Regions from separate parts of the Sphingobium sp. DN12 genome, predicted to be linked through region 2. Evidence: riboswitches for the same ligand, from Rfam matches in the RefSeq annotation. Region 2 holds a riboswitch; the other holds the start of a gene.
What was found. A riboswitch is a leader RNA that binds a small molecule or an ion and turns the genes downstream of it on or off. The one in region 2 is predicted to bind thiamine pyrophosphate.
Positions count from the first base shown of each region.

Region 1: linked by a shared signal. The riboswitch ahead of thiC (phosphomethylpyrimidine synthase ThiC) and the one ahead of ACI6S0_RS00805 (TonB-dependent receptor) in region 2 are both predicted to bind thiamine pyrophosphate.

Region 1 is NZ_CP173717.1:4,201,514-4,205,931, forward strand. Features, by position in the region: gene ACI6S0_RS19935 (prolyl oligopeptidase family serine peptidase) at 1-1,872, opposite strand, end outside; gene ACI6S0_RS19940 (hypothetical protein) at 1,893-2,177, opposite strand; TPP riboswitch at 2,286-2,395, shown strand; gene thiC (phosphomethylpyrimidine synthase ThiC) at 2,450-4,345, shown strand; gene ACI6S0_RS19950 (DUF3800 domain-containing protein) at 4,415-4,418, shown strand, end outside.
Region 2 is NZ_CP173717.1:163,420-167,837, reverse strand. Features, by position in the region: gene ACI6S0_RS00810 (phosphotransferase enzyme family protein) at 1-561, opposite strand, end outside; gene ACI6S0_RS00805 (TonB-dependent receptor) at 564-2,858, opposite strand; TPP riboswitch at 2,888-2,997, opposite strand; gene ACI6S0_RS00800 (glutathione S-transferase family protein) at 3,081-3,755, shown strand; gene ACI6S0_RS00795 (hypothetical protein) at 3,760-4,398, shown strand.

The DNA.
Region 1 (4,418 bases), 860 kb from region 2:
CTTGCGGATATTGGCATAGGGCGAAATCTTCTCGAGGAACGCCTTTTCCTCGGGCACCGACACGCTGCCATATTCATCGACCCAGGACGCGCCGGCCGCGATCTGTTCATAGCGGATCATGTCGAGCAGCGGCACCTGGATCACCACCCCGTTCCACAGCTCGGGATGCTGGTTGAATTCCACCCCCATCAGCAGCCCGCCATTGGACCCGCCATAGATGCCGAACTTCTGCGGGCTGGACAGTTTGCGCGCGAAGATATCCTGCGCCACCGCCGCGAAATCATCATAGATGATCTGGCGCCTGGTCTTGAGGCCCGCCTCATGCCAGGCCGGGCCGAACTCGCCGCCGCCCCGGATATTGGCCAGCACGAAACTATTGCCCCGCTCCAGCCACAGCTTGCCGGTGATCGCGGCATAGCTGGGCGTCATCGGCACCTCGAAGCCGCCATAGGCGGTCATGATCGTCGGCGTGCTGCCGTCGGGCGTCATCCCCTTCTTGTGGACGATGAAATAGGGAATCTTGGTCCCGTCGCTCGACACCGCCTCGAACTGTTCGACCACAAGGCCCGCAGCATCGAAGCGCGCGGGCATCGCCTTCACCTGCACAGGCTTGGGATCAGCCGCGTCCATCGCCCACAGCGTCGTCGGCGCCAGGAAGCCTGCGACGCTCAGATAGAGTTTGTCGCTCTTGTCGGACGCGGCAACCGTGCTGATCGTCGCATTGTCGGGCAGGTCGACCGGCTGCGCGGTCCATCCCGTGGCCCCGCGCGCATAGACCCGCACCCGCCCGCGCACATTGTCGTTGAGGCTCAGCACGACCCGATTCTGCGTCGCCACCACTCCGTCGATCGACTGGCGCGGTGTCGGCGCGAACAATATCTCGGGCGTCAGCACCCCGCCCTCCTGCAAGGTATTTAGCGCCACGCTTGCCAGCGCCCCCGCTGGCACGGTCACGCCGCCGCTGGTCCAGGCTTCACTGGTCTGGATCAGCACCTGCCCGTCGACCATGCCCTGCAGCTGGCTCTTGGCCGGCAGCGCCAGCCGCTTCGTCCCCTGCGCCGTCAGCAGCCAGGTCTCGTTGCCGAAGAAGGTGACGCCGCGAAACAGGAAGGCCGCCCTATTGCCCTGTCCATCGCTCAGCAGGATCGGCATCGACATCAGCTGGTCGCTCGCCGCGCCGCGAAACACTTCCTGCGCGTCCTCCAGCCTCTGCCCGCGCTTCAGTGTCTTGATGACAAAGGGATAGCCCGACTTGGTCAGGCTTTCCGCGCCCCAGTCGCGCGACAGCAGCAGCCTATCCTTGTCCAGCCATTCGGCATTCTGCTTGGCGTTGGGAATGTCGAACCCGCCCGGCACGAACTTGCCGTCGATCAGGTCGAACTCGCGCAGCCGCACCGCATCCTCGCCGCCGTCCGATAGCGCCAGCAGCGCGATCCGTTCCTCGGGGTCGAGGATGGTCGCGCCCTTCCACACCCATTTCCTGCCTTCCGCCTTCGACAGCGCATCCAGGTCCAGCACGGTCGTCCAGCTCGGCGACGCCGCCGCATAATCGGCCTCGGACGTGTATCGCCACACGCCCTGCGGATGGTCGGCGTCGCGCCAGAAATTATAGATGCGACCATGGATCAGCATCGGCATGGCGATCCGGTCCTTGGCCGATGCGATCGCCAGCGCGTCTTTGAAATAGCCGGCATAGCGCGGATCGCCCTGCAGCGTGGCGACGGTCGCCTTGTTCTCCGCCTCCACCCACTGCATTGCGCGCGGCCCGGTCCAGTCCTCCAGCCAGACGAACGGATCGTCGGCAGGCGCGGGGGCGGGCGCAGCAGCGCCGGTCAGCAGGGCAGCAGAAACCATCGTCAAAAACCTCTTCATTGTGCCCCCCCTCATTGTCCTCAATCCTGCGCGAGCTGTCCCCGCAGGTAACGCCGCCGCAACACCGCCCCCGCCACCAGCAGCGGCAGTGCCGCGGCGCAGGCGACCAGCCCCAGCAGCATCGGCGACCAGCCCATCAGGCTGTGAACGCCAAAGGCCGAGGGCAGGATCAGCAGCAGTGCGCCCAGCGTCAGCAGCCACAGCCCCCAGCGCCGCGGCCGCACCGCCACCATCCGCATCTCGTGCCGCAACGCCTTGCGCCGGGCCTTCTCGGAATCGGGATGGGGTGGCTGGCTGTTCCGCACGATCGGCCTCTTGCTGGATATCCTTCCAATTATGGTCTCCATCGCCCCGGCGCAAGGCGATCGGCTCGCGAAGGGCTTCCCCTGCCGCCGCGCTTGCGCTATCCATTGCCCATATCCCCGGGGGACCGTCCGCAGACGGTTGAGAGGCGGCTTTGTGGCCGCGACCCGCTGAACCTGATCCAGTTGACACTGGCGTAGGGAGGGAAGCGCGTTGTGCCACTCATCCCGTGACACCGCCCGCACTCTCTTTCCGCCTGAAGGAGAGAGAAGTTATGGCAGACGTCCCCGCCCGCACCGAAATGCGCGTCACGACAGGCCCGATTCGCGGCTCGAAGAAGATCCATGTCGGCCCGCGCAAGGTTGCCATGCGCGAGATTCATCTCGAGCCGGGGAGCGGCGAGCCGCCTGTCCGCGTCTATGACACGTCCGGCCCCTATACCGATCCGGACGCGCATATCGATATCATGGCGGGCCTCCAGCAGCTGCGTCGTGACTGGATCCGCGAGCGCGGCGATGTCGAGGAATATGATGCGCGCGAGATCAAGCCGGAGGATAATGGCCTCAAAGGCCCCGATCGTTCGGGCGGCGTCCAGCCCTTCCCCAATGTCGTGAAGCGCCCGCTGCGCGCCAAGCCCGGCGCCAACGTCTCGCAGATGCACTATGCCCGCCGCGGCATCATCACCCCGGAAATGGAATATGTGGCGGAACGCGAAAATCTCGGCCGCGCCCGCCTCGCCGAATATGTCCGCGACGGCGAAAGCTGGGGCGCGTCGATCCCCGACTATGTGACGCCCGAATTCGTCCGCGATGAGGTCGCCCGCGGCCGCGCTATCATCCCGTCCAACATCAACCACCCGGAATCCGAGCCGATGGCGATCGGCCGCAATTTCCTGGTGAAGATCAACGCCAATATCGGCAACTCGGCCGTCGCATCCGACGTCGCCTCCGAAGTCGACAAGCTGGTCTGGTCGATCCGCTGGGGCGCCGACACGGTGATGGACCTCTCCACCGGCCGCAACATCCACGACACCCGCGAATGGATCATCCGCAACTCGCCCGTGCCGATCGGCACCGTGCCCATCTATCAGGCGCTCGAAAAGGTCGGCGGCATCGCCGAAGACCTGACCTGGGACATCTTCCGCGATACGCTGATCGAACAGGCCGAGCAGGGCGTCGACTATTTCACCATCCATGCCGGCGTGCGCCTCGCCTACATCCCGATGGCGGCCAAGCGCGTCACCGGCATCGTCTCGCGCGGCGGGTCGATCATGGCGAAATGGTGCCTGGCGCACCACAAGGAGAGCTTTCTCTACGAGCATTTTGGCGAGATCACGGAGATCATGAAGGCCTATGACATCGCCTATTCGCTGGGCGATGGCCTGCGCCCCGGATCGATCGCCGACGCCAATGACGAAGCGCAATTCTCCGAACTCTACACGCTGGGTGAACTGACCCACCGCGCCTGGAAACAGGATGTGCAGGTGATGATCGAAGGGCCGGGCCATGTCCCCATGCACAAGATCAAGGAGAATATGGAAAAGCAGCTCCAGGTCTGCGGCGAAGCGCCCTTCTATACGCTCGGGCCGCTCACCACCGACATCGCGCCGGGCTACGACCATATCACTTCAGGGATCGGCGCGGCGCAGATCGGCTGGTATGGCACGGCGATGCTCTGCTACGTCACGCCCAAGGAGCATCTGGGCCTGCCCGACCGTGACGACGTGAAGGTCGGCGTCGTCACCTACAAGCTCGCCGCCCACGCCGCCGACCTGGCAAAGGGGCATCCGGCCGCCAAGGTCCGCGACGACGCGCTCAGCCGTGCGCGTTTCGAGTTCCGCTGGCGCGACCAGTTCAACCTGTCGCTCGATCCCGACACGGCCGAACAATATCATGACCAGACCCTGCCGGCCGAAGGCGCCAAGAGCGCCCATTTTTGCTCGATGTGCGGCCCCAAATTCTGCTCGATGAAGATCACGCAGGAAGTGAGGGATTTCGCGGCGAAGAAGAACCAGCCCGCCGACGGCTTCCTGGCGGCGGGCCTGACGGGCGCCGAAGTCGCCGAAGCCAGCAAGGCCGCGGCCTTGAAAGGCATGGAAGAGATGAGCAAACTCTTCAAGGAAACCGGCAGCGAACTCTATATGGGCGCCGGTGGCAGGGAGCATGATTGATGAATTGGTAGATTGAAAATGGATGTGGAAGGGTCTTGATAATCCTTCCACATGCAATAGCATGAAAACATGT
Region 2 (4,418 bases):
TGCGACCAGTGGATCGACGGCAGGCAATATGGTGAAGCTCGACACCAACGGATGCGGCCCGCGTGCCGGCGCCGCGAAACCGGCCGCCGCCCGATGCAGTTGCGCCAGCGCGACGCCAGCCGCAAAGGCGTGATCGGGCGACAGGAAGGGCGTCCAGGACTGGCGATCGCGATAAAGATCGATACCCGGCGCCTGGCGATGCAGCTCATAGCTCCATTCGCCCAGCGCCATCGCGCTGGCACCACCGGTCGCGCGCAGCACATCGGGCACCGCCAGTCCGGCACCACGCAGATGCGCCATATAGCCATGCTCCTCGGCCAGCGCCGCCGGCGTCCGCAAGCGCTGGTGATGCCGCTTCAGGAACAGCGGGCCGCGATCCGTCTCGACCAGCGCCGCCGCCGAAAAGGGGCGCGGCGAATGCCAGGCCAGCGCCGCCAGCCGGCCTGCGTCAGGGAAGTGGGCTAGCACCGCCGCTGCCTCATCCGCCGTGATCGCCGGCCAGGCCGGCGCCTCCAGCGCCAGCCCCATGCCATGGACCAGATGCGGAGCGGCGGCACTCATCGTCAGAAGGCGCGCGACAGCGTCGCCACCACGGCGCGCCCGCTGCCGACATAATAGGTCGGCGCCGAACCGGCGATCAGCGTGCCGTTACGCCCGACCGTGTCCTGCGCATTGGTGCTGATCGAATAGACGCCCGACAGGACGCGCGGATTTGTGACGTTGATCGCGTTGATGCGCAGGTCCATCACCTGCGCGTCGATCAGCCCGGCCAGATGCACGCCGACCGACAGGTCCAGCGTGGCATAGCCCTTGATGCTCTCGTCATTCATGAAGGTCGCATATTGGCGGCCGACATATTTGAGCGCGCTGCTGCCGAACAGCCGGCCATCATCATAGGTGCTGCCCAGCGCGAACTGGAAGCTGGGGGCCGACACCGCCCGCTTGCCCCTGGTCGGCAGATAATCGCCGTTGATCGCCAGATCGTCGTTCAGCCGCGTGTGCAGATATTCGGCCGAGGCATAGATGCTCATCCCCTTGGCCGGACGATAGTCGATCTCGCCATCCAGGCCATAGCTGCTCTGGCTGCCGGCGTTGATGGTCGAATTGACCAGCGCGCCGCCGCTGTCGATCACCGTCGCCACCTGGCGGTTGCGGAAATGATAATGGAAACCGGTCAGCGAGAAGGACAGGCTGGGGCCGATATAGCGATAGCCCAGCTCCTGCGAGATCGAATATTCATTCTTCAGCGCATTGGTGCCCTGGCTCACCAGTTCGCCGCCATAATAGCTGTTGTAGAGCGCGAACTCGTTGGGCGTGCGGAAATTGGTGGTGATGTTGGCGAACAGCTGCTGCCGGTCGTCCAGCTGATAATGGATCGCCGCCCGCGGCAGCGCGGCAAAGCTGTCGATCCGCACCGTCGATTGCGGGCCGGGCAGATAATTGCGGCCGTTGCGCAGCAGGTTGACGCCCTTGAAACCGATGTCGATGCCAAGCTTGGGCGTCACCGCAATGCTGTCAGCCAGGAAGAAGCCCTTGGTGACCGTCTCCGTGCGCTGATTCTCATAGGCGAGCAAGCGCCCGTCGGCGGTGCGGATCGCCTTGTCCTGATAGCCCCACTGGTCGACCGGGCGGCCATCGGCATCGATCGACGTATAGGATTGCGTCACCCGGTCGGTGCCATAGTCGAACCAGAGGCCGGCCACGATCCGATGCGCGCCGGCCTGCAGCGTCAGCTTGCTGACGTCGCCGACGCGGAACTGCTTGCCGGTCCAGTTGCCCATTACCGTAGCGACGCCCTCGACCGCGCCGGGCAGGTCGATCGGCTGGGTCAGTTCCTCGGTGCCCAGATAATTGCCGGTGGTGGCGAGCTGCGTGCCATAGGGCGAATTGCCATGGCCCATCTGCAGATAGGCGCTGCTGTCGAAGCTCAGCGTGTCGCTCAGCTTCAGGTGGACGGGCGCCGCGACATAGAAATTGCGGAACGGCGCGCGATAGAGGCGCCAGTAGTTGGTATTCCCCTCGCTATAGGTCTCGTCGAAATTATAGCCGCGGCCAGAGGCTTCCCAGTCCGTCTTGCTGGGGCTGGGATAGGTCGATGTCTTGGCGTCATTGAAGGAAAAGGCGATGCTCGCCCGGTTGCCCTCGCCCCATTCGTTCAGCAGCTTGGCATCGATATGCTGGCGCTGATCATGGCCCGCCCCGCGCCAGTTGTCGGCACGGTTGTTGGAATAGGAAATGAAGGCCTTCAGCCCGGTCGATCCGATCCGTCCCGTGTCGATCCGCGCAAAGACGCGCCGCTCGTCATAGGAACCGACCGACAGGTTGACGAGGCCGCCCGCCTCCGCCCTGGGATCATCCAGCGTCAGCGACAACAGGCCACCTGCCGCCGCCACCACCGGCGAGTCAATGTCTGCCGAGCCCTGCGCCAGCATCACCTGCCGCACATTCTCCGCATCGGCGAATTGGGAGGGATAGGCATAATAATAGCCGATGTCGTTCTGCGGCGCGCCTTCCATCAGCACGCCGATCTGGTCCTGGCCCAGGCCGCGCAGCGTCAGGCTGGACGATGCCGACAGGCCATAGGGGTCGCTGGACGAGACATTGGCGCCGGGCAGCAGGTTGACCAGCTGGAAGGCGTTGAGCGTCGGCGCCTGCTTGATGATGAAGTCGGTGGAGATCGCGCTGACCGCCTTGGGCGCGCTCTGATCGGGCAGCAAGCCTTCGGGGTCGGGATGGCCGACGACCTGGATATTGGTCGACTGGTCCAGTTCATCCTCCGCCATCGCGGGCGATGCAATCATCAACAGGGCCAGCGTCAGGCAGGCGCTTCCAACATGGGGCAATCGGGCAGTCTTCATCTCACGTCCACTCCACAGGAGGGACGACGGACCTGCCGCCTTGCCCTCCCTACGCCGGTATCAGCCGGATCAGGTTCAGCGGGTCGTGGTCTGCTGACCACCTCTCAGCCGCGCATGAGCGGCCCCCCGGGGATGGCCGCCCCTTAGGCGTTTCGACGCGAAGTGGAAAGCCCTCTCTATCGGCTCTCGACTTATCGAAGCCCGCCCGGCTAAGACATGGCCATGATGAAGCTGTTCATTGGCAACAAGGCCTATTCGAGCTGGTCGCTGCGCGGCTGGCTGGCGTGCAAGCTCTCCGGCCTTCCGTTCGAGGAAGTGGTGGTCCCCCTCTATGACGAGGAATGGGAAAAGCGTCGCGAGGGCGATGAGTTCGCCCCCTCCTCCGGCAAGGTGCCGATCCTGTGGGATGGCGACGACATCGTCGTGTGGGACAGCCTGGCCATCGTCGAATATCTCAATGAAAAGACCGGGGGCGACCAGTTCTGGCCGACCGATCCGGGTGCCCGCGCCATGGCCCGCTCGATGGCGGCCGAAATGCACAGCAGCTTCGCCGCGCTCCGCCGCGAGCACAGCATGAACATCCGCCAGATCTATGATCCGGTCCCGCCGTCGGAGGCCGTCGCCCACGACATCAGCCGGATCATGCAGCTCTGGGCCCAGGCCCGCGCCCGCTATGGTGGCGAGGGCGACTTCCTGTTCGGCGAGTTCGGCGCCGTCGACCTGATGTTCGCGCCGGTCGTTACCCGCTTCATCACCTATCAGCTGCCGGTCGCCCGCTTTGCCGAAGCCTATATGCGCGCGATCATCGCCCATCCCTGGATGCAGGAATGGATCGGCGAGGCGCAGGCGGAGGAATGGGTGATCGACAAGTTCGAAGTCCCGCCGCAGACGGCCTGACCCGATGAGCGACAGCCCCGAGGCCAAGCAGGAGACCCGCAAGGAGGAAGCCGCCCGCATCCGCCGGCGCTGGATCACGCTGGGTGAGTTGCTGGCGGTGGCGGCGGTGCTGATCTCTGCCCTCACCCTCTATCTCAACTGGGCCGACAAGAAGGACGAGCGCGCCAGCAAGGCCGCCGAAAGCAGCAAGGCCTCCGCCCGCGCCGCCCGGCTGGTGCTCAACGCTTCGGCCGATGGCGATAGCCGCCTGACGCTCAAGCCCGCCGATCCCGATCAGCTGGTGCAGAGCCAGACGATCCATTTCCCCAGGGCGCTCGGCATCGCACCGGTCGACACCACCGGCGAACCGCGGATCGAGGCCGGCTGGTTCGAGGATGCGCTGAAAAAGGCGCGCAACGCCGCCAAGCTGCCCGACGACAGCATCGGCGACGAGAAACTGCCGGTGACCATCGTCACCCAGTTCGTCGTCAATGGCGACACCCACAGCGATTCCGCCGTCTACGACATCGGCTATGGCATCGCCGGCAAATGGCTGTCCGGCCATAAGCTGACCCTGCGCGGCCTGTCCCTGGTCAGCCACGCCCAGGGCGCCGACGCCCAGGCCCAGATCGACGCCCGCTGGGCGCGCCAGACGAAAGGCTAGGGCTGCGCGCTCGAAACATC